DNA from 2 places in the Heliomicrobium undosum genome. Region 2 is predicted to be linked to the other one. Evidence: riboswitches for the same ligand, from Rfam matches in the RefSeq annotation. Region 2 holds a riboswitch; the other holds the start of a gene.

Region 1 (14,453 bases), on a different contig from region 2:
CCTCTTCGGCCAGTTCGTTGGCGCCGCCCCAGTGACCGGCCAGAACGCTGATGACAAAACGTCCGCCTTCATCTAGGGCGATCACCGGTGGGTCGGTGCGCTTGTCGGCGATCCGAGGCGCTAGCAGGCGAACGAGGATCCCGAGCGCGCCGATAAAGAGAATCGGCTTACCCGATGAAAAAATCGGTCCGAAGGTGTCCCGCAGAGGGGGGCGCCAGTGGGAAATCGCAGTTTTAACAGCGCCATTGACGATAGCCGCGTCTATTCTACCAGCGCTGTTGGGATGATCGGTCACGTCTGAACGGCCACCCTCAGGGACACCACCGTCTCCATCCGCAGGCAGCCACAGCCGCGCCTCCGGAAAAACATTGCCGATGCGCCGGGCCAGGGCGCTCCCGCCCGGCGTCAGCGCCAGCACGTTCACTCGCCGCTCCCCCGTTCAGCCTCCCGGTATCCGTGGGCAAACTCAGGGTGATAGAGGAGGGAACGTTGGTAAGGGCCTTCAAGAAACTGGCCCACCATGATCATGGCAGTGCGGGAAATCCCGGCCTCTGCCACCTTGCCGGCGATGTCGCGCAAGGTTCCCTGGACCGCCTTTTCGTCGGGCCAGGAGGCCTTGTAGACGACAGCAGCCGGTGTATCCTCAGGATAGCCGCCGGCGATCAAATCGGCCGTCACCTGATCCAGCAGGTGGGTGCTGAGGAAAATGCACAGCGACGCCTTATGCTGCGCCAGGCCGGCCAGGGATTCCTTTTCCGGCACCGGCGTCCGTCCGGCCAATCGGGTGATGATCACCGTCTGGGAGACGTCGGGGAGTGTAAACTCCTTGCGCAGGCTCGCGGCGGCGGCCAGGAAGGAACTGACGCCGGGAATGACCTCATAGGGGATGCCCATATCGTCGAGGGCGTCCATCTGTTCCCGGATCGCGCCGTAGATGCTGGGATCGCCCGTATGCACGCGGGCCACTTTTTTACCCTCTCCCACCGCCCGCTCCATGACGTCCAGCACCGCCTCCAGGGTCATTGAGGCGCTGTTGTGGATCTCGGCCTCAGGCCGGCAGACGTGAAGGACAGCTGGGTTAACGAGCGATCCGGCGTAGATGACCACATCGGCCTCTGCGAGGCGCTTCTGCCCCTTGACGGTGATCAAATCGGGATCACCCGGTCCCGCTCCAATAAAACTGATCAAATCGACACCCCCTTTGGTTTGACAATCAACAGGCTGAGATAATCGAGCTTTTGTCCGACCAGAGAAGCCAGGTCACAGACGATCCGCTCCTCCGGCGTCCCGCAGCGGGCCACAAAGGCGGCTGATTCGGCCCGTCCCTCCTCTTGCAACACCCGGTAAATCTCGTCAAAGCGAGAAGCCACCTTCATCAGGACCAGATTGGGAAACTGCCGCAGCAGCGGGCGCAGTTCCTCCGGGTCGCGCAGCGCCGGGACGACGAGCAGCGGCTCCTCGCCCTCGGCGAGGGGAAGGTTGAGCCGCGATGCGCTGGCCGAAAAAGAGGTGACACCCGGCACACTCTCGACGGATAGGTCAGGGTCGATCTCCCGGAGCGCTTTTAACAGGTATCCATAGGTGGAAAAGAGCAGGCAGTCGCCGATGGTGACGAAAGCCGCATCCTTCCCGGCGGCCAACCTGTCGTAAATCTGCCGCGCCGCTTCCTCCCAGGCATCCCGGAGGAGGCGGTCATCCTGGATCATGGGTAGGTGCAGCGGAACAATCTCTGCTGATTCAGGCAGGATGTCGCGAATGATAGTCAGCGCCACACCCTCGCCGCCCCCTTTGCCACGGGGCGTAAAGATCACCGGCGTCGTCTCCAACAGGGCGACGGCCCGCCGCGTCAGCAGCGCCGGATCGCCCGGTCCGACACCGATGCCGTAAAAACGTCCCAGCATTCAGCCACTCTCCTTTCGGGTCCAGATGATGACGACGGGATTCTGGCTTTTCCACAGGTGAACCGTTCCGGCAGGCTCCAGCCGGTTCACCTGGATCTGACTGGCCTGAAAAGAGATTCCCCGTTCCCGCAGCCATTGGGTAGCAACGGCCACCGTCTCGACGGTGACGGCGTTGAGGACCAACCGGCCGCCCGCCTTCAAGCAACCCCACACATTCTGCAAGATCTCCGGAAGTTTTCCGCCGGAACCGCCGATGATCACCGCATCCGGCGCCGGCAGGTGGACGAGCGCTTCCGGCGCTTCACCCAGCACTGGAACCAGATTGTCTACGCCCTGCTTTCGCGCATTGGCTTCGATTAGATCGCAGCCAGCCTGGCCGCGTTCCACGGCGAAGACTCGTCCGCCCCTTGACAAGAGGGCCGCTTCCACGCTGATCGAACCGGTGCCTGCGCCAATGTCCCAGACGATGTCCCCCGGACCGACCTGCGCCCGGACCAGGGTGAGCGCCCGGATATCCGACTTGGTCATGGGGACCTGGCCGCGGATGAAGGCATCATCCGGCAAGCCGACATTTGTCATTAAAAGTGGACCCTTCGCCGGCTGGACGCCCAGAATCGTCTCTGTCTGGCTGTTCGATCCGGCATTCTCTTTGCCGTGCGATTCGACGTCAAAGCCCCCCTCGACGATCAACAGGGACGGCTGATACGCTCCTGTTTTCACAAGTGCAAATGTATGTACAGTGCCAGCCTCGACCGACTCATCGTCATAACCAAGGTTGCGCGTCACATAGGCGCGCCGTTCCCCCTCCCCCTGTGCATCCAGGTAGGCGGCCACCGCTTCCGGCGTGTGGTCGGGATCGGTCAGGAAGGCTACCCACCCCGGATGCCGGAGAGCTTCGAGGGCATCCTCCATAGGACGGCCATGCATGCTCTTCCAGGCAGCCTCCTGCCAAGGGAGCTTGAGGCGGGCAAAGGCCATCTGCAGGGAACTCAAACCGGGGATGACCTTGATCGGTTCGTCGCCGAGAGAACGGATCAGACGGGGCAACAGGCTGTAATAGCCGGGGTCTCCGGAGACGAGAACGGCAAGACGCCGCGATAGCCGTTCGGAGGCGATATAGTCGATAAGGTTATCGAGACGACGGTCGATGATCCGTCCCGGCTTGTTGTAACCGGCGAAGAGCGCCAGCGCGCGAGGCCCCCCGACGAGAACATCGGCCTCCTCCACCGCCCGCAGCGCCGCTGGTGTCAAATATTCTTCTGTGCCGGGACCGATGCCGATGACAGTGACCGGAAATCCCGGTCGAATCCCGGAAGCGTTGCATGGCGACTCCACCCTAGCGGTTCTCCCTTCAAATCTGTGAATATGACCGAAACAGTTCCGCGAAAACGTTGGGCTGCTTTTTCGGCGGCCACCTCGGCCAGGTGGTCGAACAAGTCAAGACGGCCAGCTCGATGCAGCAGTTCCACCGCCGCTTCCGCTGTGTTGGCCTCCAGCACCGCTTGGACGAGTTCCAAGGGCAAGCCGCAGACGGCTGCGTGGGCGGCGATGATCTCCCTGCGCCCGTCGGCAACCTTGCTGTGGGTGTGGAAGATGCCGCCGGCGACTTTGACCAGCTTCCCCACATGGCCCCAGAGCAGGATCTCCTGGACACCTTTTTTGGCGCAGGCGTCGAGCATATGGCCGATGAAGTTGCTCGTCAGCACGATGGCGTCAGCGGGCGCTCCCCGCTGCTCCAACCCTCGCCGGCCCATGTGACCTGGTGTCAGCAGGAGGGTCCGGTGTCCGGCAGCCAGCGCGATATCGATCTGCGGCTCAAGGCTATGTTTGAACGCCTCTTCTGACATGGGATTGACGATGCCTGTTGTTCCAAGAATGGAGATGCCGCCGACGACGCCCAGGTGAGGGTTCAATGTCGAAGGTCCGACCCGCTCTCCTTCCGGCGCCCAGACGGTGAGGCGAACCCCCTTGCCGGGCGGCAGCGCTTCCTTGACGGCGGCTGTGATCATGGCGCGGGGCGTCGGATTGATGGCCGCTTCCCCCACCGGCACGGCCAAGCCAGGCTTGGTCACCCGGCCGACGCCCAGCCCCCCGTCGATGTGGATCCCTTCCGGCGCAGGCAGGGCAGTGACGCGGATCGCCATGCCGTGGGTCGCATCGGGGTCATCGCCCCCATCCTTGATTACCTGGTAGGTAACTCCCCCGTTTCCATTGACAGAGGGCTCGTGCTCATCGATGCGTTCCGCCTTGACGATCAGCCGTCCGTCATAGGGCAGCGGGATATCCACCGGCAGTGATTCTTGCAACGTTGAAGCAGCGGGAATCTCTGTTGCTTCGTTTGGTGTCTCGGCGAGTGTTCCAAGTGTTCCATAGAGGAAACCTGTCGCCGCCTTGGCCGCAGCGGCGGCGCAGGATCCCGTCGTATAGCCTTTTCGCAGTTGTTCCCACTCTCCCCGCACATAAAAAATCCCACCCCCTCAGCAAGGTGTGGGATTTGACACAAATGCAAACCTGGGGAATCAAAAGACCATTCCCCGGTCCGGTCACCTCCCCCGTAGCGCGCGGGTTCTCGCGGTGGGGGCAGTCAGGTCTCCTGGCTCAGGCTCATCGGAACGCTTCGCCTTCCCGGTTCCCCGGTGGCCTTAGAAGCGCCCTCCCCGTCACAGTGGCGGCACCGCGTCGGATTCGCACCGACTTCCCTGCGTCATACGTGACGCCTGCCCCGAATATGCGTAATGTGATACATAAAATTATTCGCCGTCTTTTGAATCATTCCTGCAAATCCAAAGAACTTTTCTGTCGTCACTGCGGATCAGGGACAGTTTTTCGACATCACTTCGCCGAGATCGCCGCAGGCGGCGGTTTTCCGCCTCGAGGCGTGCGATCGCATCCCGCCGTTCACTGTCCACCGTCTCCAGCAATGCCATCAACACACGGCGACTGAGTCTCAACTGATTCAGCCGTGAGCGCAGGTAATCCACTTCGTCCTTCAGCGCTTCCAGCGATTCGCGATTTCCTTCTCCCATGGGTCCCGCCCTCCTGCCTGTGTCTTATCACCATTTTATGTCAAAGGCAGGCGAACTATCCCACAAGAGAGACGTCGATCGATCGTAAAGATAGACTTGGCTCAACCGCCGAAACGATATCGCTTGGCGATCCGTTCGACGGCCTTTTCCAATCGCGCTTCAGGGACAACCAGGGCGATGCGCACATACCCCTCGCCGCGCTCCCCAAAGGCGTTGCCTGGGACGACGAGCACACCCGTTTCACGCAAGAGTTCCTCGGCAAAGGCGAAGGAGGAGGCAAACCCTTCGGGCACAGGCGCCCAGACGAACATGGAGGCCTTCGGCTTATCCATCTGCCAGCCGATGCGGGCCAAGCCGTCGACGAGAACATCGCGCCGGCGCTGGTAGGCCCCGGCGTTTTCCTCGACGATCGCCTGGGGTCCCCGCAAGGCCGCCACGGCCGCCCATTGGACCGCCTTGAAGACGCCATAGTCAATATTGGACTTCAGATTGGCCAAAACGGCCAGAACCTCCCGGTTGCCGACCGCCATACCCAGACGACACCCAGCCAGGTTATAGGACTTGGATACAGAATGGAACTCGATACCCACCTCTTTGGCGCCAGGCGCCTGCAGGAAGCTGACTGGTCGGTAGCCATCATAGGCCAATTCCGAATAGGCGATGTCGTGGAGCACAATGATGTTGTTGCGGCGGGCGAAATTGACAACACGGGTAAAAAAGTCTAGCTCCGCCGTCGCTGCGACGGGGTTGCTCGGGTAATTCAGGATCATCAGTTTGGCCCGGCGGAGGATGTCTTCCGGAACGGCGTCCAGATCGGGCAGATAGTCACGCTCCCGTTCCAACGGAAGCGGATAGGGGACACCTTCGGCGAGAAGGACGCCCGCCGTATAGATCGGGTATCCCGGATCAGGGACAAGGGCGATATCACCGGGATCGAGCAGCGCGAGACCAAGATGGCCGAGGCCGTCCTGGGAGCCCATCAGGGAGAGGACCTCTGTCTTCGGATCGAGGTTGACGCTGAACCGTTCCCGGTACCAATCGGCGACGGCGCTTTTGAACTCGATCAGCCCGTCCGTTAAAGCATAGCCGTAGGCGTCGTCTCGGGCCAGCGCATCCATGAGCGCTTGCCGGACATGGGGAGCCGGGGGGCGATCAGGGCTGCCGATACCGAGGTTGATGACATCAACGCCGCCTGACTCTACCTCTTGCCGGAGCGCATCCATGCGCGAAAACATGGCAGATGATAGGCTAGCCATCCGGCGAGCCGGTTTCCATTCAAACATGCTATGTATCTCCCCCGTATTCACATATTGCCAACTCTCATTCTAGTCCTATCACGGGGGATGTTTCAAGGTTTCCTTACTTTCTCCCTCAGTCCATTTCCTTTTCTATCGACGACTCGTATTCGCTTCCGTCGGTGCATTCATTGCAGGGAAGACAATCCCCGACACGATCGGCATACAAGCAAGTTTCACAATGGAGGTCTCGACGCTCCATGCGGCCTCCCCCTTTGTCCCGTTCCTTGTCCCTATTCTTTGCTTCCGCCTCCGTTACCCATACACGAAATCTTCATATTTTACCATTTTCTTAAATCATTCCGGTATTTCACCCGGTCGCTCCGGCAGGGATTGGGCGAGCAGTCGTATGAGATTGCCGCCAGCAACGGCACGGATCTGGTCGTCTAAAAAACCCCTTCTCCCCAATGCTTCCCACAACCGCGGCAGGCAACAGGCCCCTTCCAAACCGTGAGCGAAGCGGTCAGCGCCATCAAAATCACTGCCGATACCGACGTGTTCAACACCGCCGCCCGCCTGGCACGCCTGCTCGATATGATCCGCCACACCCTCTACATCCCCCCGTGACTCACCGAGAAATTCGGGGTAGAAGGTGATCCCCATGATGCCGCCCTTCTCTGCCAACGCCGCGATCTGGCGATCATCGATGTTGCGGGGATGATCCTGCAAACTGCGGCAGCAGGTGTGGGAGACGAGCCAGGGCCGGCGGCAGAGGGCGACGAGATCCCAGAAGCCGGCTGGCGCGATATGGGCTGCGTCTACAACCATGCCGAGAGCCTCCATTCGGTCGACCACCTGTCGTCCAAATCGAGTCAAACCGCCCCTGCTCCCTTCCTCCCAACTTCCGTCTGCCAAGAGGTTGCGCTGGTTCCAGGTCAAACCGATGGAGCGGACGCCGAGACGAAAGAATATGTCCAACAAGGCGAGGGATCCGGCAAGCGCCTCGCCTCCCTCAATCGCCAGCAGGGCGCCGCAGCGATTTCCGACTTGAGTCATTTCCTCCTTCCACCGAAGCGGAAAAAGGAACCGGCGATGCCCATTGACCATCCGGTGGTACGCTTCGATCAACTCCAGTGTACGCCGGAGGCTGCCGTAAGGTTTATAAGCCTCGCCGATATAGGCGGCTAAAAACTGCAGGACTACTCCTCCCCGCCGTAAGGAACCGGCGCTTACGGCGGCAGCACCATCGTCGGAAAATGAGAAACCGTCATCACGGACTTTTAGCAAGGTGTCACAATGGGCGTCTACAGCCTGGAACAAGGGGATTCCCCCTTTCACTGACATACAAGGGTTAACATCGGAAGATAAGGGATACCGAACAGATAAACAAGCCCCCAGAAAGTAAGAGACCTGCCCACGAGAGGCAGGTATCCGATTGCTTATGTACGTGGCGCTTCGCGTTCGCGTCAGCGCGGTTCCACGATCAGTTTGATCGCTGTCCGCTCTTCCCCATCGATTTGGATATCTGTGAAGGCGGGGATGCAGATGAGGTCTACCCCCCGGGGAGCTTCAAAGCCGCGTGCGATTGCGACCGCTTTAACTGCCTGGTTCAGGGCGCCCGCCCCGATGGCTTGAATCTCGGCGCCGCCTCTCTCTCTTAACACGCCGGCCAAGGCGCCTGCCACTCGGTTCGGGCTGGATTTGGCTGATACTTTGAGCACTTCCATGTCAACGGCCTCCCTGTTGTTATTTTCTTGTAATTTCCACTAATGTGTGTTTCTAGAGTACACCGAAAATTGTTTTTTTTCAATCTATTTTTTCTCCATTTTTATCCTGTTAATATCGATCCAGAATGGACAAGGGCGCCCGCTGCTTGCCGGGCGCCCCTCGTTCTCCTTTGCCTATATCGTCTGCTTGTATCCCACTGCCATTACGATTTCTCTTAACCGTCAAACCTCTCGAAAACACGCTCAATCTTCGTTGCTTTCCCCTTATCGCCCAGGGTGATGATGACGGCGCAAAACTGCAAGGGTCCTGTGGCCGTCTCGAAGCGGACCGGCAAGCCGGTGATAAACTTCCGCAGGATCGCTTCTTTTTTCACGCCCAACACGGAGTCGTGGGGGCCCGTCATCCCTACATCGCTGATATAGGCAGTCCCGCCGGGCAGGATACGCTCATCGGCTGTCTGCACATGCGTATGGGTGCCCACCACCGCTGCAGCGCGCCCATCCAGGTGCCAGCCAAAGGCGACCTTTTCCGACGTAGCCTCGGCGTGAAAGTCAACGAACACATAATCGGTCTGACCGTGCAGCGATTCAAGCATTCGGCCCACACCGTAAAAGGGGCAGTCCAGGTTATCGAGGAAGACACGGCCGCAAAAGTTGCCCACGGCGATCCGTTTTCCATTCGGCAACGTGAACAAGCCCCACCCCCGCCCTGGCGCACCCATGGGGTAGTTGGCCGGACGGATGAGGCGCGGCTCGCTGTCGATGAAGTCCATGATCTCCCGTTTGTCCCAGACGTGGTTGCCCATTGTCAGCACATGGATCCCCCGGTCGAGCAGTTCATGGGTGATCTCCCGGGTGATGCCGTTGCCACCGGCGGCGTTTTCACCGTTGGCGATGACGAAATCAATCGCTCGCTCCCGCACCAACTTGGGCACCATCAATTCCACGGCCCGCCGTCCCGGCTTGCCGACGATATCGCCGATAAACAGAATGCGCAAATCCCTTCGGCCTCCAACGTAGTCTTTTTTCTCTCTGCTGTATTTTCCCACTATGCAGGAAACTGTGGCTGATGTCAACCACAGTTTCCCTTGATCCCGATTGGGCTATGTCCGAAGCGATCACTTTACTCACTTATTGTAGACCATGACCCGGCCCTCTTCCCGGAAAGCATAGACCTGTTGGTCATAGCCGCCGCTCTTCAAGCTGTCCAGCATATGAGAAATGAGTTCTTCCTGCCACAATCGCTCCTCTTCCTGCAATGCTTCCCCCTCATCTTCCGAGAGGATCACCTGGCCGGCCTGCTGGTTCAGCAGGTCGATCAGAAGGGCAATCTCGTTCAATGAGAGGCTTTCCACATCGCGGTAGACCTCCAGGCTGGCCAGGCCATCGCCGAGGCGCGGTTCGACCGATGTAACCGACGGAGAGAGACCCTCCAGTTCGTGAAAGACCTCCAGGGCTGTTTTGACACCCTGGGCGATGGCAGGCAGTTTGTCCTTGCTGCTCTCGCGCTGCAGGAGAAAGGTGAACTTTAAAACCCGGCGCGCCGGGTCGTAATTGACGGTGCCTACTTCCGGATAACGGACCAGGATCGAGATGAGCAGTCCCATGCTGCCGTTTACTTCCGGTCCCTGCTTAAAACGTAAGCTCAAAAGGGTCACTCCTCGCGGCTATCGAATGTGAACTGTTTCTACATAGGATGGCAAAATCCTTCCCTATTCGTCCGCGAACCTGGGGAAAGCTGCTGGCAAAACAGGAAGGCCGACCCGCAGCGGATCGGCCTTCGCTCGACAACGGTTTACTTGGCGTAGTCAACCGCTCTGGTTTCGCGGATGACGACGACTTTGATTTGACCGGGATATTCCAGTTCAGATTCAATCCTTTTGACAATTTCCCGGGCGACACGGAGCGACTCGGCATCATCCACCTTGTCCGGTTTGACCATGATGCGGATCTCACGTCCGGCCTGGATAGCGAAGGCTTTTTCAACGCCTTCGAAGGAGTCGGCGATCTCCTCAAGCTTTTGCAAACGCTTGATGTAAGATTCGAGGGTCTCTCTGCGGGCGCCCGGCCGGGCAGCCGATACGGCGTCCGCCGCCGCCACAAGGACGGCCTCGATGGTGCGCGCCTCTTCGTCGCCATGGTGAGCGGCGATACAGTGAATGACCTCCCGCGATTCGCGGTACTTCTTGGCCAGGTCGATGCCGATGCTGACGTGGTTGCCTTCCATCTCATGGTCGACGGCCTTGCCGATGTCATGCAACAGACCGGCTCGGCGAGCCAGGACAGGATCGACGCCCAATTCGGCAGCCATCAGGCCAGCCAGGTGAGCCACCTCGATGGAGTGTTTGAGCACGTTCTGCCCATAGGAGGTGCGCCAGCGCAACCTGCCCAGGAGCTTGATGAGTTCGGGATGGAGACCGTGAATGCCCGTCTCAAAAGTGGCCTGTTCGCCTTCCTCGCGGATGCGTGTTTCCACCTCTTTTTGAGCCTTCTCGACCATCTCTTCGATCCGAGCCGGGTGAATCCGCCCGTCCAGGATCAGCTTCTCCAGGGCGATCCGCGCCACCTCGCGGCGGATGGGATCGAAACCGGAGAGAATGACCGCTTCCGGCGTATCATCGATGATCAGATCGATGCCCGTCAGCGTCTCCAGGGTCCGGATGTTCCGTCCTTCACGGCCGATGATGCGGCCCTTCATCTCGTCATTGGGCAAAGCCACAACGGAGACGGTCGATTCAGCCACATGGTCGGCGGCGCAACGCTGAATGGCCAGCGAGATGATCTCGCGAGCGCGCTTTTCCGCCTCTTCCTTGGCCTGGTTCTCAATCGTCTTGATCATCATGGCCGCTTCATGCTTGACTTCGTCTTCAATGTTGGACAGGAGCAGCGTCCGCGCCTCTTCCGAGGTCAAGCCGGACAGCCGTTCCAGTTCCGCCACCTGCTTTTGCAGCGTTTCCGCCAGCCCGGCCCGGAGTTTTTCGATTTCATCTTCACGGCGCTGCAGGTTGTCTTCCTTGCGCTCCATCGATTCCATCTTCCGATCCAGGGACTCTTCCTTTTGCAGCAGGCGACGTTCCAGACGCTGCAACTCGTTGCGCCGTTCCCGGTTTTCCCGTTCGGCCTCGGTGCGCATCTGGTGAACCTCGTCCTTGGCCGCCAGGACCGCTTCGCGGCGTTTCGCTTCCGCCTCTTTCACGGCGTCATCCACGATCTGGCGCGCCCGGTCTTCAGCAGAGCCGATTTTCCCCTCAGCGATGGACTTGCGGTAAAAAATCCCGCCCACAAAAGCGATGACGGCCAATAAGCCGGCAATAATCCATTCCACTTATATTTTCACCTCCTCGCTTTTCCACTTAACGATAAATAAAGTAGTTGGCAAAATAGAAAAAACCGAGAAGAAACTCGGTTTTGGGAGGATTCATTCCACCTGTATCTATGGCGAATGACTCACAGCCTGCCAAAAGGAGGCTGTGACGCCTATTTTCTTATATGCCCATCACAGCACCCGGAGAGGGTCGAGATGCTCCTATATCCTCACACGTAGGGAACGCTGTTGAATGTAATATATAAGAAACGCCCGTCACAAGCGGCGTGAAAAACTCCACGAAAACCTTTACTTCCCTTTGACTATTTTAATATTTTTCAGATATTGTGTCAAGTTGTCCACGTCCTCACCAGCATCAACGGCACGTTGCCTAAACATCAAAAGTGAACCGCCCTTCGGCCTCCAGGCTGTCAAGAAGCCGGTAGATCAGCGAAAGAGGGAATCCCTTCTGCTGCAGGTGACGTCCCAGGCGGGCGGCCAGTTCCCGCCGCAGGCCCGGCTCAACAGCGCCGGCGTCAGCATGAGAAAATCGTCTTGAGCGCGCCCACTCGGCCAGCTTTTTTTCGGCGAGCCTGCGCGCCCGCGCCTCCTCTTCCGCTTCCGGGAGGAACTCGTCGATGACGGTTTTCGCCGCCTCTTCCTCGATGCCCCGGACGGCAAGGTCCCGTATCAACCGCTGGGAGCCTGTGGAGGAGGTTTCGACACGGTAACGGGCAAAGGAGCGGGCGAAGCGGCTATCATCGAGGTATCCCCGCTCCAGAAGCCGCTCAATGATATCTTCGATAACCTCCTCGGCGCTCTCTTCGGCAAGGCCGAGGCGGCGCAACCGGGTCTCCACCTCACGACGACTCAGGGAACGACGAGAAAGCCAGAGGAGGGCCTTTGTCCAGGCCTCCTCCGGCGTTACCGGCTCTGTAGGCGTTTTCCCTTTTCCACGCATGCCGCCGAATCCCGAAGGACCCATGGCTGCGCTCATTCAGCGTCTCCTGCGGCAGGGGCGGCGACAGCGGCCAAGCGTGCGCTTTCGGTGCGTCCCCGGATCATGCTTTCAATCTCCGCCGCCAGCGCAGGATGGTTGCGCAGGAATTCCTTGACGTTCTCCCGGCCCTGACCGAGCCGGTCGCCTTTGTAGGAGTACCAAGCGCCGCTCTTCTCGACGATGCCCATGTCGACAGCCAGGTCAACAAGACTGCCTTCGCGGGAGATGCCTTCGCCGTACATGATATCGAAATCGGCCACCTTGAAGGGCGGGGCCACCTTATTCTTGACAACCTTCACCCGCGTGCGGGATCCGATCATGTCAGAACCCTGCTTGAGGGTGTCCACCTTGCGGACCTCCAGCCGGACGGAACTGTAAAACTTGAGCGCCCGTCCGCCCGGTGTCGTCTCGGGGTTGCCGAACATGACGCCAACCTTTTCGCGGATCTGGTTGATGAAGAGGCAGCAGGTCTTCGATTTGGAGACAACGCCGGTCAGTTTGCGCAGCGCCTGGGACATAAGGCGCGCTTGCAAGCCCACATGGGCGTCGCCCATCTCGCCGTCAATCTCCGCCTTGGGAACGAGGGCAGCGACGGAGTCGATGACGACCACGTCGATGGCGCCGGAGCGGACCAGGGCCTCGCAGATCTCCAGGGCCTGTTCGCCCGTATCGGGTTGGGAGACGAGCAGGTTGTCGATATCGACGCCGAGATTGCGGGCATAGGCCGGATCGAGGGCGTGTTCAGCGTCGATGAAGGCCGCCATGCCGCCCAACTTCTGGGCCTCGGCGATGATATGTAGCGCCACTGTCGTCTTACCGGATGATTCGGGACCGTAGACCTCGACGATCCGTCCGCGCGGGACGCCGCCGATGCCCAGGGCCATGTCCAGGGCGATGGAACCGGTGGGGATGACCTCCACCGAGAGCTTTGCCGTCGCTTCGCCGAGCCGCATGATGGAGCCCTTGCCAAAGGCCTTTTCGATCGAGTTCAAGGCTTGTTGCAGCGCCTGCAGTTTGTTGTCTCCAGCAGCCATCTGTCCGTGTCCCCCTTTTTCGATTAGGAACCCTTTCCAACCCTGTCGATTTGATATGAATATACCGTTATTTGGCACAGATTGTCAATATGGACATTTTTTTCAATCAAAAAGGATTTCCCGGTATGTGCTGTATTGCGGACCCCGGGATGTCAAGCGACTTTCCGTGTTCTGCTGCACCAAGGTCTGCAATTGCCCCAACTGTCCGTCGGGATCTTTGACGCCCAACCAGAGCACACGGGGCGCGTTCCAGCGGGGAAAAGCGCCGAAGCCGCCAAAACCGATCGGGAAGGGCTTGAATCCGGCCAGCCGCCCAGCTGCGTCGTCAGCAAGGACCTTAGCAAGAGAAGGCGCAACATCACCGAGAAACTTGATGGTGATGTGCATCAGCAGCGGCTTCACCCAATTCGCCTTGACGCCGGCCTGCAGCAGTGCACTCTGGGCCTCGCGGCAGGCTTGCCGGACCGGCTCCGCTAGGTCGACGGCAAAAAATGCGCGCACAATGTTTCCCCCTTACGCGAGGCCGCTGGCGCCTCCCAGCGCTCAATGAGCTTATCCGCCGTTCCCGCCGGTGTTGCCACTGGCGCCACTCGGCTGATTGGACCGCTGGCCGGTTGCGCCGTTGGCCGCGCCGCCCGTGGTGGTTCTCGATGAGCCGGCGATTCCGGATCCCGCGGCGTTCGCACCTGCTGCTCCCGCGCCGGCGCCGGAAACCCCGGTCGCTTTGGCGTTGCCAGTCGCACCCCCGGTCCGGCCCGTTGCTCCCTGGGCCGCCGGTTGGATGGCCGGTGGGTTCGTCCCCGGTTGGATCGCCCTTGCCGCCCCGGAATCGCTGCCTACGTTTCCGCCGGCGCCTACACCCGCCGGGGGCGTTTTTTCAAGCACAGGTTTGGCATAGCGGAACTTCAGCGTATCTGAGTAGGCTGGGATTTCCACCTCAGATTGCTTGAGGATCTTCACATCGATCTTGTTTTCTTTCAGGCTGGCGATTTTTCCGTCTGTGACCTGGAGGTAACGGGACAACTCATCAGCGTTGCCGATCGCGTCGATGACAAAAACATGATTGCGGCCGCTGCTGATCGGCGTTTTGTTCACCAGGATGTTGTTGCCGGAAACGTAGATTTCCGAGTTGGCCACAATGCGCTGGCCATTGATGGCGATGGCTTCGGCCCCGCCGTAGCGGAGGATGTTAACAAGGTCCATCAGATCAAAGATATCCAGCGACA
Region 2 (14,453 bases):
CAGCGGGAAAATTTGCTCCACTTATTTGCCTTCTTTGCGTTCCTGCCAGGCCTGCTCGATCAACGGGAGCAGGCTTTCTCGATCCATCGGGACTTCCCCGCCTTTCAAGTCATTCGGAGAGGGAAGAATCGACCTTTCCACCAGCGCCTGATACAAATCCATGGGCCAGGGCAATTCCAGACCGGCTTTTGTCAGGAGGTCTCGCCGGGCAAACAGTTCCCGGGGAACGCCCTGGAAGAGCCGCTGTCCCTGATCCAGCAGGACCACCTCGTCAGACCAGCGGGCCACGATATCCATCTGGTGCAGGGACATGACGATGGTGGCGCCCTCCCGGTTCAACTGCTCCAGCAGGTCGAGGATGCTTTTCGCTCCGGCGGGGTCGAGCCAGGCCAGCGGTTCGTCCAGGATGATGACCTGCGGGCGCATCGCCGCGACACCGGCGATACAGACCCGTTTTTTCTGGCCGTAGCTGAGGGCGTGGACGGGCCGGTGGCGCAGTTCGGTGATCCCTGTCGCTGCCATGGCCGCGTCGACGCGGCGGCGCACCTCGGCCTCGGGAAGGCCCATGTTGAGGGGGCCGAAGGAGATGTCCTGTTCCACGGAAGCGGAGAAAAGCTGGGCGTCAGGATCCTGGAAGACGAGGCCGACGTGGCTGCGCAGTTCGCGTAGGCCCCGGCGGGAGTAATCGATGGGCTTACCCTGGAAACGGACGACACCCCGGCGCGGCTTCAAGGCGCCGTTGAGATGAAGGAAGAGGGTCGACTTGCCGGCGCCGTTGGCGCCGACGACGGCGATCTTGCGTCCCGCCGGGAGGGAAAGATCGATACCCCGAAGGCCGCTGTTGCCGTCGGGGTAGTTGTATTCCACTTGTTCCGTTTCCAACAGGGCTGTCACGATGAAAACCATCCTCTTTTTTAGGGAGTTCTGGTGCTATTTTTAAGGGGTTCTGGCGCGTGGCAGTACACGAAGCTCTTCCTCATACCCCCGGGCCGACAGGGCGATGTAGAGCTCACGGGAACGGATGAGGGAGCGGACGAATAGGTTGGCCGCCAGGATACCGAGGGAGCGAAGGCTGTTGGCTTTCGTGGAGTAGCCGAGTCGGGACTCTTGGGCCACGACGATGGCCTGAGTCGTCTCCATGAGCACGAAGATGAAGCGGTAGATGAGAAGCATCAGTTCCGTCACAATCTTGGGCGTCCGCAAGCGGGCCGCTAGTTCGATCACATCGACCATCGGCGTGGTAAGCACGAGAAAATAGAGGCTGGCTGTGGCGCCGAGGGATCGAAAGAAGAGGATGCCAGCCTGTTCCAGACCGGCAGCTGATATGCCAGGGGTGTAGGGACCGATAGTCACCTGCGCCACGGGGTCAAGGGGGGATGGCGAAAAGGCCACTGTAATGCACCCGGTGAAGAGGAAGAGGCCAGGCACAGTCAACAGTTTTACGAAGATGGACAGGGGTACGCGGGCCGCGAAGACGATCAACGCGCCGGAGAGGAGCGTGATCAAGCCGGGCAGCCAGGGCGTGGGGGAGAGGAGGCTAGCCAGCAGCCCTGCCAGGGCGGCAAGCCCTTTCCCAGTCGGCGATTTGTCCCGCAGTTTGTTGGCCCAAGCCCACTGATCGATCGTGTAGAGCATCTGTTTAGACCCCGTTTGTGAACTGTTCTATTTCACCATCAGGCGTTGCCGACGGAATTGCGCCCCATGCCGCCGCCCATTCCGGAACCGGCGCTCATGTCGGATCCGCTGCTCTTGCGGCGGCGTGTGAAGTAGTAGGCGATAAAGGCGGCGCCGGCGGCGGCTTGAAAGCCGAAGAGAAGCGGTTCTGCCTCCTCTCCCGGTTCCCAAAGGGATTCGAACCAGGGTTTGTAATCAGGGGCGATGGTCTGCACCATTTCGCCTGCCTGATCATCGGCGCCGGCAAAATCGCCGGTGAAATGCATGACCAGGGGAACGCCCGTCAGAAAAAGGGCAGCCGTAATCAGGACAAGCTTGTTCCGCAGCCAGTTCATGCTTTCACCTCTTTCGAAAAGATGTTCAGCGCAGACAGTTCGTTGGCCGAGTATTTCGAGAGAGCATTGAAGATAAGGACGGTCAAAAGGCCCTCAGCCAGCGCCAGGGGAACCTGCGTAACCAGGAAGACGGAACCGAATTTGACGATGGAACCGGCGACGCCGGCGGCTGTGTCCGGGAAGGCGATCGCGAGTTGTAAGGTCGTTGTCACATAGGTCGCCAGGTCGCCGATGGCGGCGGCAGCGAAAATGGAGACGTTGGAGGGAAGGCTCAGCCGCTGTCCCAACCGGTAGACGCCGTAGGCGGCAAAAGGTCCCACGATGCCCATGGAGAAAACATTGGCGCCCAGGGTGGTGATTCCGCCGTGGGCCAGCAGGAGGGCCTGAAAGAGCAGCACGATGGCGCCGAGAACGGTCATCACGGTGGGGCCGAAGAGGACGGCGCCCAGGCCGGTGCCGGTCGGGTGGGAGGAACTGCCGGTGACAGAAGGCAGTTTCAGCGCCGATAGCACAAAGGAGAAGGCTCCGGTGACGCCGAGGAGCATTTTGGCTTCCGGATTGGCCCGGACGGTTTTTTGGATCGACCGCAGCCCATGGACGACGAAGGGCGTTGAGGCGGCTGTCCAGGCAGCGGCATGGCTAAGGGGCAGGTAGCCCTCCATGATATGCATTCGCAGACACTCCTTTTTGTGTAGGGGTGGTTGTAGGGATTTCCTATCTAAGTTCCGGTGTTTTCGTCGCTTGCTGTATCGTTCTGGAGAATATATATGTACTAAAAACTACAATCGCATGCTTGCAAGCTCCTCGATTTCGGTCATCGCCTTGGACCAAGCGGTAGATTGTCTGCGCCAGGTGGAGATTTCCCCATAGGCAACAAAATAAAGCCCTCCCTTCCTCCCGAAGTGGGTCTTTCGTTTGTTGCGGGCAGGTCTCCTGGCTCGGGCGTCATCCGGTCCCGCCTCCTTCCCAGACCGAAGTCCAGTGGATCTGTGGCGGGTCGTCTTCCCTTACAGTAGCGGGGGCTGCTGAGGCTTTACACCTCATTCCCTTTTCAGCCGCTGAGCGGCGCCTGCAACAAGGGTAACCGTGTTCGATTTTTCAGATAGCTATGGAAAGCACTATCTATATGCAATCGTAACACGTCAAGGCGCGCGGGGCAAGGGTGTCGCAAGGTTCAGGCAATAAAATCCTCTCGAAAAAAAGTATTGATTTGCCCCGCCATTTATGATATTAATATACTCATTGTGGTGGGAACCAGGATTCATCCAAATCGGGTTTGGATTGCTTCAAACAGACCAACGTCCCTGTTAGGGCGGGTCTAGACCCACCCCCGGATGGATCACGTAGGTCCCGGCATCCAATTTGCTGGGAAGGGGGCCGAAATGATGGATTACTCCACTTTCGGACGACATGTCACCATTGACACTTGGGGCGTAGATTTCGAAAAATTGAACGACGCCCGGTTCCTGGAGGAACAGATGATTGAAGCCGCCAAGGCGGCCGGAGCGACGGTTCTCTCGTCCCAGAAGCAGCAGTTTGAGCCGCAAGGCGCGACGGTCCTGGTCCTGTTGTCCGAGAGCCATATCTCCATCCACACCTATCCCGAGAAGGGTTTTGCCGCCCTCGATTGCTACACCTGCGGGGAGACGGTGGATCCGGAAGTGGCCATCAACCACATGATCAAGGTGCTGGTTCCCAAGAAGACGTCGGTAAAGCTGCTCAAGCGCGGCGACGGACCGATCGAGGTCCTGAAATAACGACGGCGCGTGAAAAAAAGCCTGGTCATCGCCAGGCTTTTTCTAATGCCATTCTTTTGATCTGATGAAAACGGCTTACATGGTTTGTTTCAACGCTTCGAAGTCGTCGTAGTGTTGGCAGAGAAGATCGACCAGATCGCCGTCGATGGCCTTTTCCAGGACCATCTTTTTCAGGATTGATTCGACCTTTTCGCGGGAAAGGCCATCCCGGTACGGGCGGTCTTCCACGAGGGCCGAGAAGATATCGGCTACGGCCACAATCCGGCTGCCGACGCTGAGTTCTTCCCCTGGGATGTGAAAGGGGTAACCTCTGCCGTCAAGGCGCTCGTGGTGGTAGGCGCCCCATTGGGCGATCTCGGAAAAGCCCGGAACCTGATTCAGGATGTGGTAGCTGTGATAGGTGTGCTGTTTGATGATCAGGTACTCGTCGGGCGTCAGTTGAGCCGGTTTTTCTAAAATCTCCTCAGGGATGCTCAGTTTGCCGATATCGTGGAGGAGGCCGGCGACTTCCATGCGGGCAGCGTCGGCGGGAGAGAAGCCGAATAACTGGCTCAGAAGCGTCGCCGAGGCCGAGACCAGCCGTGAGTGGCGGAGGGTGAAGCGGCTCTTGCTGTCAATGATGCGGGCGAAGATCGATGCCAGACCCTTCAACTCGCAATAGGGGAGTTGGATGGTATGCTCGTCGGCGCCGACGGCCTGCCGGGTCAGTTCGTCGATGAAGGGGGAGTCCAGGTCAAGCCAAAAGCTCTCTCTCCCTGCCAGTTCGTTGAGGAGGTCCTTCAATTCGGGGCGGAAGACTGTTCCGAACATGTTGTTGATGGCGTCCATGACCTGACGGCGCTGGGAGAGGATATGGGCGGGTGTCAGGAGGACCTCGATGCGATCGGCCAGGTGGATCAAGTCACCCAGCAGGAGCAGTGTGGGATCGACGGGAGCATCCTGCCGGCCCGGCTCGTCCCAGTGGTCATGGTGGTGTTCGATGATGATCGCGGCTTCTCTCAGTTGGGGCGAACTCGCCAGCATCCGCCGACCGAGTTCGCAATGGCTCTTGGGCGAGTGGATCTCAAAGCGGGAGAGGTCGCTCTTCTGGGCAAAGGTGACGGCGCCGATATCGTGAATGCTGGCTGCGCAATAGAGGGTCTTCAGTGTTTTGACCGGAAGCGCCATCGCCCGTCCGAGTGTGACTGCCATGTATGCAACCCGGCGGTGGTGGCGCGAGAGCCCGTGGGTAGTGAAGTCCAGGGCCATGGAGAGGGCGCCGAGCAGCCGGGAGAGGTCGACGGGGGTATAGGATGCCATCCGGATGCCTCCAATTGTTTGCAGATTTTTAATGAGATCTACACAGATCTATCATCCATATTACCATAAGATAAAGTCGTGTTGCCCCTTATTTTTCTGAACCGGCAAAGGAGGTGATATTGTGATCAAGCGGTTTACGGCGGAATGCACCGAATGCGGCACCGTGCGCAACGTGATCGTTCCCGCCCGTTCCCAGGCGGAACTGGCTGTAGATATGCTGGGCGAAATCGAACGCACCCGGACCTGCCCCTACTGCGAACAGGAAGGCGTTCGCGAGTTGCGGGACCATGTGGCCTGACCAACAGGCGCATCGTACAGTTGAATAGACCGGTAATCAGTTCAACGAACGGGGTCGGCAAAATAGTCGGCTCTCTTTTTTTTTAACATACTGAAAAAGGATCCAGAAAAATGTAGCCACTGGACGCCAGTTCCGTTATCATAGAATCGTGGGCAAATGCGCGAGAAGAGGTGAATGGGATTGAACGTATTCTATTCCGCAGGCACGGAACTGCCGCATGTCGCCTATTTTTGCATGGAATATGGTTTGAACGCTTCCATACCGATCTACTCGGGCGGTCTGGGCATTTTAGCGGGCGATTACATCAAGGCGGCCCGGGAACTGGGACGACCGATGGTGGCCGTCGGGATCCTCTGGCGCCAGGGATATACAGAACAGCACATTGACAGCAACGGTCAGCCCTATGATGTGTACCGCGATTATGAGTTCCCCGATCTGAAGGACACCGGTGTGTCCGTATCGGTCCGCATCTGGGAACATGATGTGGTCTGCAAGGTCTGGGTGCTCGACAACCAGGGGAATGTGCCCCTTTACCTGTTGGACGCCGGTTTTCCGGGCAGCCCCCATGGCTGGATGACCCAGCGCCTCTACGGCGGCGGGCGGCAGGAACGCATCGCAGCTGAGATGATCCTGGGCATCGGCGGGATCCGGGCGTTGCGCGCTCTCGGCTTGTCGATCGATGTCTATCATTTTAATGAGGGCCATGCCGTTTTCGCCGGGTTGGAACTGATCCGGGAGAAGATGAACCAGGGCCAATCCTTTGAGCGCGCCTGGCACAACACACGCCAGGAGATCGTCTTCACGACCCATACGCCGGTCGCTGCAGGCAATGAGGTTCACGACCATGACACGCTGGGGCGGATGGGCGCCTACAACGGCCTCAACTACAATCAGATGCGCGACCTCGGCGGCGATCCCTTCAGCATGACCGTGGCCGGTTTGCGCCTCTCCTATATGGCCAACGGCGTTTCCAAGCTCCATGGCCGCACGGTTCACCGCATGTGGGGGCACCTGGAGTCGATTCCTCTAATTTTTTCCATCACCAACGGCGTCCATCCGGGCACCTGGCAGGACCCCCGGATCAAACAGGCCTTCGAGACGCGGGGAGACCTCTGGTCCATCCATATGGACAACAAGCGAAAACTGATCGAGTATGTCAAGGAAAAAGGGCTGGGGAACCTGCGGGAGGACACCCTCCTGATCGGATTTGCCCGCCGGGCCGCCTCCTACAAGCGAGGCGATCTGATCTTCCGCAATCCGGAAGTGATCGATGCCTACCTGTCGACGGGGAAGATCCAGATCATCTTCTCGGCCAAGGCCCACCCCGCCGATATGATGGGCAAGGAGATCATCGCACGGTTGGTGGAATTCCAGAAGCGATACCCCGACAATGTGGTTTTCATCGAGAACTACAACATGGACATCGCCACGCTGCTGGTGCGCGGATGCGACATCTGGCTGAACAACCCGCGCCGGCCCCAGGAGGCCTCGGGCACTTCGGGGATGAAGGCGGCCATGAACGGTGTGCTGAACCTGAGCGTGGAAGACGGTTGGGTTGGCGAAGGGGTGCAGCACGGTATCAACGGCTGGCTGCTCGACTTCCACCCCGGCGAGAACCTTTCGCCACAGGAGCAGGATGAGTTGGACATGAAGTCCCTCTACCGGGTGCTGCTGCAGGAAGTGCTGCCCATGTACAACCACAACCGCAAGCATTGGGTCGAGATGATGATGCTCAGCATCGACATGTCGCGCTGGCAGTTCTCCTCCCACCGCATGTGCCGCGAGTACTATGACCTCATGTACACGCCGGTGACGACGAACAAGCGGCAGTTGCTGAATCAGTCGGTGTGACGGTAAGGACTGGCCGAGGGAACGGAAGAGACGCACACTGCGCCTGTAGATGCGAAAAAGCGGGGAAACCGGATTGCCGGTGGAACCGCTTTTTTTGCCTATTATCGCGAAGGGGGCGCCGGAAAGGCAAGGCTTTTTTGTTTTTTCCGACTTGGGTCCTATGCGCGCTGGGGAACGAACCGCTATAATGAAAAAGAACAGGCTAGCGCAAGCGGACAGGCCTGGGCTTTTGGTTCGGGAAAACTCAGGAGGTGAGCGGCATGAACATATCCCAACTTCCTGCGCCGACGCTGGTCAACGCCGCATCCAACGGGGACATCGTCCACATGCTGGTGCTGAAAAAGGCGATGGATATGGCGCAGCAGCAGGGTTCCGCCGACACGCGGATGATGGAGCAGAGCGTCAATCCCCGTCTGGGCCAGCGGATCGACGTGAGGGCCTAGGTATCGGTCCTCGATAGGTAAGCCATCATCGGGAGGTTTACAAAGCGTTTTTTGTCCTTACAGACAAGAGGCGCTTTTTATCTTTATCGGAAGGGGCCGCCCGATTCCCCGGAGGGGGAGATTATGATACACTTTCTGGAGGATCTGACAGCAGCGCCGGAATCGCTGGCGCATAGGAACGCATGATGGAGGGATAGTGTATGAAGAAAGTCATCCTCATCTCAGGAAGCCCCCGTCAAAAAGGCAATACGATGCAGGTGCTGCAAGCCTGCGCTGAGGCGATTCAGGCATCGGGCATGGAGACGGAGATTGTCTCTTTGGCCGGAAAGAACATCCAGTCCTGTGTCGCTTGCGGCCAATGCAAGTCGGGCAAATGCGCCCTCAATGACGGCCTGAATGAGATCATCGATAAAATCCGGGACGCCCAGGGTCTAGTGGTGGGCGCGCCCGTCTATTTCGGAACGGCCCGGGGCGACCTGATGTCGGCGGTGCAGCGGATCAGCATGGTCTCCATGGCCAGCGACCGCTTCTTGTCCTGGAAGGTGGGCGGCCCCATCGCCGTCGGCCGGCGCGGCGGCTTGACGTCGACGCTCCAGGAGATGCTGATGTTTTACTTTATCAGCGAGATGATCGTCGCCGGATCCACCTACTGGAATATCGTCTTTGGCCGCAACCCCGGCGAGGCGATGAATGATGAGGAAGGCCTGCGTACGGTGCGCCGTTTCGGCGAGAATGTGGCGAAGTTGATCGAGAAGATCCATACCTATTGAAAGGATTGTGGCCGTGTCGAAGGAATGGTTGGCTCACCGGATTAAGCCGGAGGAAGAGGGGCGGCGCATTGGCAGCGTTCTGCAGTTCTGCCTGGGATTTTCCCGCCGGCGCTTGCAGATCCTGACCCGGACCGACGGTTTTCGTCTAAACGGAAAACGGGCCCACCTCGACCGGCGGGTCAAGGAAGGCGATCTACTCGAAGTCTGTGTTCATCAGGAGGAGGAAGGCAACCTGGCGCCGGTCGCCATGGACCTGAAGGTGCTCTACGAAGACGCCGACCTGCTCATCCTCGACAAGCCGCCGGGGATCGAGGTGCACCCGCCGGAACAGAGGGCACGCTTCCGGCCGACCCTGGCCCATGGCGTGGCCCACTACTTCGCCGAGAAGGGGATTAAGGCGAGGGTTCGGCCGCTGCACCGGCTGGACAAAGACACGACAGGCATCTGTGTCTTCGCCAAGAACGCTTTCGCCCACCAAGCGCTGGATCGGCAACTCCGCGACGGGAGCTTGCAGCGCGGTTACCTGGCCATTTTGCGCGGTCTGCCGGCGGAGCCGGTGGGAATCATCGACGCGCCCATCGGTCGCGACCCCGAACATCACATGCGACGCATGGTCCGCGATGACGGAGAAACAGCGATCACCCGCTACCGGGTGACGCAGGTTTTTGAACCGTCAGCCTTGGAGACGAAGGGCGCAGCGGAAGCTGAAGCGGAACCGGAACGGCATCTGGCACTGGCGGAGGTTATCCTGGAAACGGGGCGAACCCACCAGATCCGGGTGCACTTCCGCCATCTGGGCACGCCGCTGCTCGGGGACCGTCTGTATGGGGGCGACTCGTTCCGCATCGGCCGTCAGGCATTGCATTCAGCCTGGGTGACGCTACTCCAGCCTCGCAGCGGTGAGGCGGTGAAGGTTACTTCCCAAATTCCCGAAGATATGGCCAGCCTGATCGGCGGGAACGCAAACGACAGAAGTGAAAACGAAGACAGAAAAACAAAAGACGGTCAAAACGACCTGGACTGCAACGAGGATAGTGTAAAATAGAAATCGATTCGCGTGAAAAAACGAGGTTAATATGCGGTTACGACGAATCCCAGGTACGCGGGAAAAGATTTTGCAGTATACCCCTTGGCTGGTGACGGAGCCTGCGGAATGGCAAGGCCGGTGGCAGGACTATATCGCCAGTCGGTTCGGTTTTCAACGGCCGGAGCCGGTGGAGATCCATCTGGAACTCGGCACAGGCAGGGGACGGTTTATCAATGAAATGGCCCGGGAGTGTCCCGAACGCTTCTGGATTGGCGCTGAACTGCGCGAGGAGGTCCTCCTGGACGCGCTGGAACTGGCGAAAAAGTGGGAGGCGCCCAACCTGGCTTTTCTGTGGATCGATGTGGAGCAGACCGTCGACATCTTTGGCGCCGGCGAGGTCGACGGCATCTACCTAAACTTCTCCGACCCCTGGCCCAAAGCGCGTCATGCAAAGCGGCGGCTGACCCACCGGCGCTTTCTGGAACGTTACCGGCGTTATCTAAAAACGGGCGGCAAGGTCCGTTTCAAGACGGACAATGAGAACCTCTTCCGGTTTTCCCTGGAGGAGTTCGAGGCCAACAGTTTCGCGCTCGAACAGGTAACTTTCGATCTGCACAAGGACCCTGCGCTGGAGACAATGGCGTTGTCGGCAAGGGTGATGACGGAGTATGAGCGCCGATTCTCCCGTCAGGGGATGCCGATTTATCGCTGTGAGGCGGCGCTGTGCTCTCGGGATTGACAGGGCCCGATTTATGGATTACCATAAGATCGCCTGAGGGGAGTAGTTTCACAGGCAAGGTCAACAAACTGGCGTCAGCGCCTGGCCTTGCCGGCCTGGACAAGCCGTATCTGCGGTTTGGATAACACCGGCTTAACGAGACCTTGGACACGTTTTTTGGCGTGTCCAAGGTCTTTCTGTTTTGTTGCTCTCCCCTTTTCGCCTGTTTCTGTAACCCCAGCGAATGTAAGTCAAAGCATTGTCCGCGTATGACCATCAATGCATTAAGGGAGGAAACTGTATGGAAGCATTCTGGGCATCCACCATCTTTGTTGTGCTGGCGGAAATGGGAGACAAGACACAGTTGCTGGGCATGGCCTTTGCCACCCGCTATAAGGCGGCGACGGTCCTGGCCGGTGTCTTCGTCGCCACGCTGCTCAACCATCTCCTGGCGGTGGCGCTGGGGGATTACCTGACCGCATTTGTTCCGATGGAGACGATCCAACTGGCGGCGGCCATTTCCTTTATCTTCTTCGGTCTTTGGACGGTCCGCGGCGATGAATTGGAGGGGGAGGACAAGAAGGAGTACTTCGGCCCCTTCCTGACGGTGACGATCGCCTTTTTTATCGCCGAGATGGGGGACAAGACCCAGTTGGCCAGCGTCGCCCTGGCGGCGAAGTATCACAACCTGATCCCCGTCTGGATGGGCACGACGACAGGGATGATGATCTCGAATGTGATTGGCATCCTCGTCGGTGTCGTCCTCGGCAAGAAGATCCCCGAACGGATCGTCAAATACGCCTCGGCGGCGATTTTTATCTTCTTCGGTTACGCCGGAATCATCGCCACCGTTCACGATCCGGCGATGCGCTATGCGGTGGTGGCGGGGATCACGGTGATCACGGGGATCGCCTTATACATGCTGACGCGGGGGGGAAAAGAACCTGCCCGTTCGGAGTGATTGTTCGGCTAAATCTCCCCAGCGAGTATGATACTAGTGGAAGCGATTCGAGGTGACGGAATTTGACCGGAAAAGGAAAAGCAGTGGCGATCACGGCCTGCCGGAGTTATGAACAGGGGGAGATAGACACCGCTGTCGCGCGCCTGCTGGAGCGTCTGGGCGGCTTAGCCGTCACGATCCGCCCTGGCATGCGGGTCGCCCTCAAACCGAATCTGGTGATGGGGAAAGATCCGGCAGCCGCCGTGACGACCCATCCGGCCCTGGTGGAAGCTGTCGCCAAGGCGGTCATCGCCTTGGGGGCGACGCCTTTCATTGTCGACAGCCCCGGCGGTCCCTCGGCCAACACGGCCGGATTGAGGATGGTCTATAAAAAGACGGGCATGGCTGCCGTGGCGGAGCGGTTAGGCATCGAGGTCAGTTATGACACGGCCGAAGTCGAAGTTCCCCTCACGGAGCGGAGCCCGCTGCGCAAAGTGTCCTTCCTCAAAGTGCTCTACGAAGCCGACGCCATCATCAACCTACCCAAGATCAAGACCCATGCCCAGACGGGTTACACGGGGGCGGTCAAAAACCTCTACGGCGCCATCCCGGGGATGCGCAAGGCCGAATACCATTTCCGGGTGCAGGAGCGAAAGCCCTTCGGCGAACTGCTGGTGGAACTCAACCTGGCCCTCCGTCCGGCGCTGACGGTGATGGACGGCGTCATCGGCATGGAGGGAGACGGGCCGACGGCGGGGGAACCGAAACCATTCGGGTACCTGCTGGCCTCGCGCTGTCCCTTCAGCCTGGACCACTACGCCCTGTCCCTGATCGCCGTCAAGGACATCGAGATGGACCGCGTCGCCCAGGCGCGGGGGCTCGTCGGACCGCTGCTCCTGTTGGATGATGGTGAAAGGATCACGCCGGTTCCTTTCCGCCCGGCCTCGCACCGCCGGGTCAACTTCGTCGAAAACCACCTGCCGCCCTTCTTAGCCAGACCCATCTCACGTTCGCTAAGGCCCTTGCCCGCCTTCGACCGTGACAAGTGTATCGGTTGCCGCATCTGCCTGCAGAGTTGTCCCGCCGACGCGCTACAGATGGAGGGGATCCCCCAACTGGACAAGGACAAGTGCATCGGTTGCCTCTGCTGCCAGGAGATGTGCCCCGAGCGGGCCGTCGAGGTGCGCCAGACGGGACTTAGCCGGTTGCTCTTCGGTTCTCGCCGCTGATTGAAAAGTCGGCGGATTTTTTTTATATTGACAGGTTTTCTCTTTCATGAAAAAATGAAGTTTGCTAAATGAACGTTCATTTAGGAGCGGCTAGAAGGCGTTGAAGTCTACGAAGAGTAGGGATTTTAAACAGGCGCAGAGGCGCATAAGGCGCGGCAGGCGCTAGATTAGCAGGCGTGGGAGGCGATAAAGAGTTGACGGACCTTTGCGGTTCCGAACGGCGCGACATGTTTAAGGCGGCGGCTATGGAGCTTGCCTGCCAGCACGGGTATGAAGGCGCCACCATCAAGCGCATCGCCCAGAAATGCGGCGTCACCGTCGGCACCATCTATCACTACTTTGAGAACAAGGAAGAACTCTTTCGTGAGGCCTTGCGGGAACGGACCTTCGCGACGGTCCTGAAAAAATTGATCGGCGAGATTGAAGAGAAGCCGATCGACGAAGGCCTGTTCCGGGTAGCGATGGGGTTTGTCGGTTTTTTGCGGGAACGGCGAAACCTGATCTCCATTCTCGTCAGTGAGGGATTGCACAATGGCGAGTTCGGCGGTCTTTTCATGGACATCGTTCGGCAGAACACGGAATTGATGAAATCCTATTTCGACCGCAAGATCGCTGCCGACGAGCTGGCGCCCATCGATTCCCGCATCGCCGTGCAGATGTTTTTTGGGCACTTCTTTACGGCCTATCTGCACAAGGAACGGATGCAGATGGAACACCTGCCCCCGCTGGACGAGGCGTTCGTTCGCGGCAGCATCGCCTTGCTCTTGCATAGTTGGACACAGCCATAGCAGAAGACAGGAGGACAGACATGCCGAACCAACAAATCCATCGGAAAATCGGTGTCAAAGCGATCGCCCTGGGGTGTGTCGTTGCGACAGCGCTCACCCTCACCGGCTGCAGCGGCGGAGCGGCCCCCGATTCGAAGGTACATAAAGTGGTCGTCGAAACAGTGGGGGAACAGGGACTTAACAAGGCCCGTGTGGTAACCGGACGGGTCATGGGGGAAACGGAATCGGCCATCATGAGCAAGCTCAACGCCAGGATCGTCAAGGTCCTCGTCGATGTGGGACAAGAAGTCACAGCCGGTCAGCCGCTGATTCAACTGGATGACCGCGACTACCGCGTCGCCCTCGCCCAGGCAGAAGCAAACCTGAGGGCCGCCCAGGCGCGGCTGGCTGACACGGAAAACGGCGCGCGGCCGCAGGAGCGGCAGCAGATGGAACAAAAGGTGACCGCTGCGGCGGCTTCCCTGGACATCGCCAAGAAGACGATGGAACGGACGCAGTCGCTCTTTGACGCCGGCGCAGCCTCGAAAAATCAACTCGAGTCGGCCCAACTGGCCCTGACACAGGCCCAGACCACCTACGAGCAGTTGCTGCAGCAACAGAGCCAGATGCTCGAAGGGGCCACCGCCCAGACGCTGGAGAGCCTAAGAGCCGCCGTGGCGCAGATGAGCGCTATCGTCGACCAGGCGCGGCTGAACCTCGAAGCGACAGTGCTCACCGCTCCCGTCAACGGCCGCATTGCCTCCAAGCCTGCCCATGAAGGGGAGATGGCGGCTACAGCGCCTGCGGCCAACACGTTGCTGACCATCGTCAGCAGCGAACCGGTGGTGGAAGCGAGCGTTCCTGAGGAGTATATCAAGCAGATCCAGGTTGGTCAGGCGATGAAGGCGCGCATCGAACAGGTCTCCTCAGAGGTTTTTGAGGCCAAGGTGATCGCCGTCAGCCCCATCGCCAACAGCGCCAGCAAAGAGTATCCCGTCAAATTGAGCCTTCCCCAGTCGGGGCTCTGGAAATCGGGCATGTACGCCGAGGTCACCCTGCCGAATGGTGAGGCCAGGTCGCCTATCGTGGTGTCGAAAAACGCCGTTGTCAAGCGCGGCAGTGAGCGCGTCATCATGGTCACCGACGGTTCCACCGTCACCACCCGCCCCGTGCTGACCGGCCGCTCTGACGGCAGCAATATCGAGATCCTGAGCGGGCTCAACGGGGGAGAAAAAATCATCACCGTCGGTCAGAACGACTTGAAAGACGGCGACGCCATTCAAGTGATCGCCGAAAAGGGAGCGGCAAAATGAAGAAGAAGATCGCGAAAATTGCCGGCGCCGCC

What was found. Region 2 has a riboswitch for cobalamin ahead of GTO91_RS15460 (energy-coupling factor ABC transporter permease). Riboswitches for the same ligand answer to the same signal wherever they lie in the genome.
Region 1: linked by a shared signal. The riboswitch ahead of cbiD (cobalt-precorrin-5B (C(1))-methyltransferase CbiD) and the one ahead of GTO91_RS15460 (energy-coupling factor ABC transporter permease) in region 2 are both predicted to bind cobalamin.

The regions. Positions count from the first base shown of each region.
Region 1 covers NZ_WXEY01000002.1:19,286-33,738, reverse strand. Annotated here, with positions in the region: gene GTO91_RS02185 (cobalt-precorrin 5A hydrolase) at 1-424, opposite strand, end outside; gene cobM (precorrin-4 C(11)-methyltransferase) at 421-1,188, opposite strand; gene cobI (precorrin-2 C(20)-methyltransferase) at 1,185-1,901, opposite strand; gene cbiE (precorrin-6y C5,15-methyltransferase (decarboxylating) subunit CbiE) at 1,902-3,236, opposite strand; gene cbiD (cobalt-precorrin-5B (C(1))-methyltransferase CbiD) at 3,149-4,360, opposite strand; cobalamin riboswitch at 4,467-4,638, opposite strand; gene GTO91_RS02160 (hypothetical protein) at 4,652-4,927, opposite strand; gene GTO91_RS02155 (LL-diaminopimelate aminotransferase) at 5,029-6,210, opposite strand; gene GTO91_RS02150 (dipeptidase) at 6,520-7,482, opposite strand; gene spoVS (stage V sporulation protein SpoVS) at 7,629-7,889, opposite strand; gene GTO91_RS02140 (TIGR00282 family metallophosphoesterase) at 8,105-8,887, opposite strand; gene GTO91_RS02135 (hypothetical protein) at 9,017-9,538, opposite strand; gene rny (ribonuclease Y) at 9,685-11,214, opposite strand; gene GTO91_RS02125 (regulatory protein RecX) at 11,585-12,190, opposite strand; gene recA (recombinase RecA) at 12,187-13,227, opposite strand; gene thpR (RNA 2',3'-cyclic phosphodiesterase) at 13,330-13,728, opposite strand; gene GTO91_RS18325 (DUF881 domain-containing protein) at 13,780-14,453, opposite strand, start outside.
Region 2 covers NZ_WXEY01000025.1:26,682-41,134, reverse strand. Annotated here, with positions in the region: gene GTO91_RS15475 (energy-coupling factor ABC transporter ATP-binding protein) at 22-894, opposite strand; gene cbiQ (cobalt ECF transporter T component CbiQ) at 937-1,635, opposite strand; gene GTO91_RS15465 (energy-coupling factor ABC transporter substrate-binding protein) at 1,674-2,009, opposite strand; gene GTO91_RS15460 (energy-coupling factor ABC transporter permease) at 2,006-2,680, opposite strand; cobalamin riboswitch at 2,916-3,097, opposite strand; gene speD (adenosylmethionine decarboxylase) at 3,395-3,766, shown strand; gene GTO91_RS15450 (HD-GYP domain-containing protein) at 3,842-5,065, opposite strand; gene GTO91_RS15445 (hypothetical protein) at 5,187-5,363, shown strand; gene glgP (alpha-glucan family phosphorylase) at 5,544-7,214, shown strand; gene GTO91_RS15435 (YjfB family protein) at 7,475-7,657, shown strand; gene GTO91_RS15430 (flavodoxin family protein) at 7,858-8,427, shown strand; gene GTO91_RS15425 (RluA family pseudouridine synthase) at 8,441-9,472, shown strand; gene trmB (tRNA (guanosine(46)-N7)-methyltransferase TrmB) at 9,504-10,193, shown strand; gene GTO91_RS15415 (TMEM165/GDT1 family protein) at 10,474-11,133, shown strand; gene GTO91_RS15410 (DUF362 domain-containing protein) at 11,196-12,341, shown strand; gene GTO91_RS15405 (TetR/AcrR family transcriptional regulator) at 12,536-13,129, shown strand; gene GTO91_RS15400 (efflux RND transporter periplasmic adaptor subunit) at 13,150-14,421, shown strand; gene GTO91_RS15395 (HlyD family secretion protein) at 14,418-14,453, shown strand, end outside.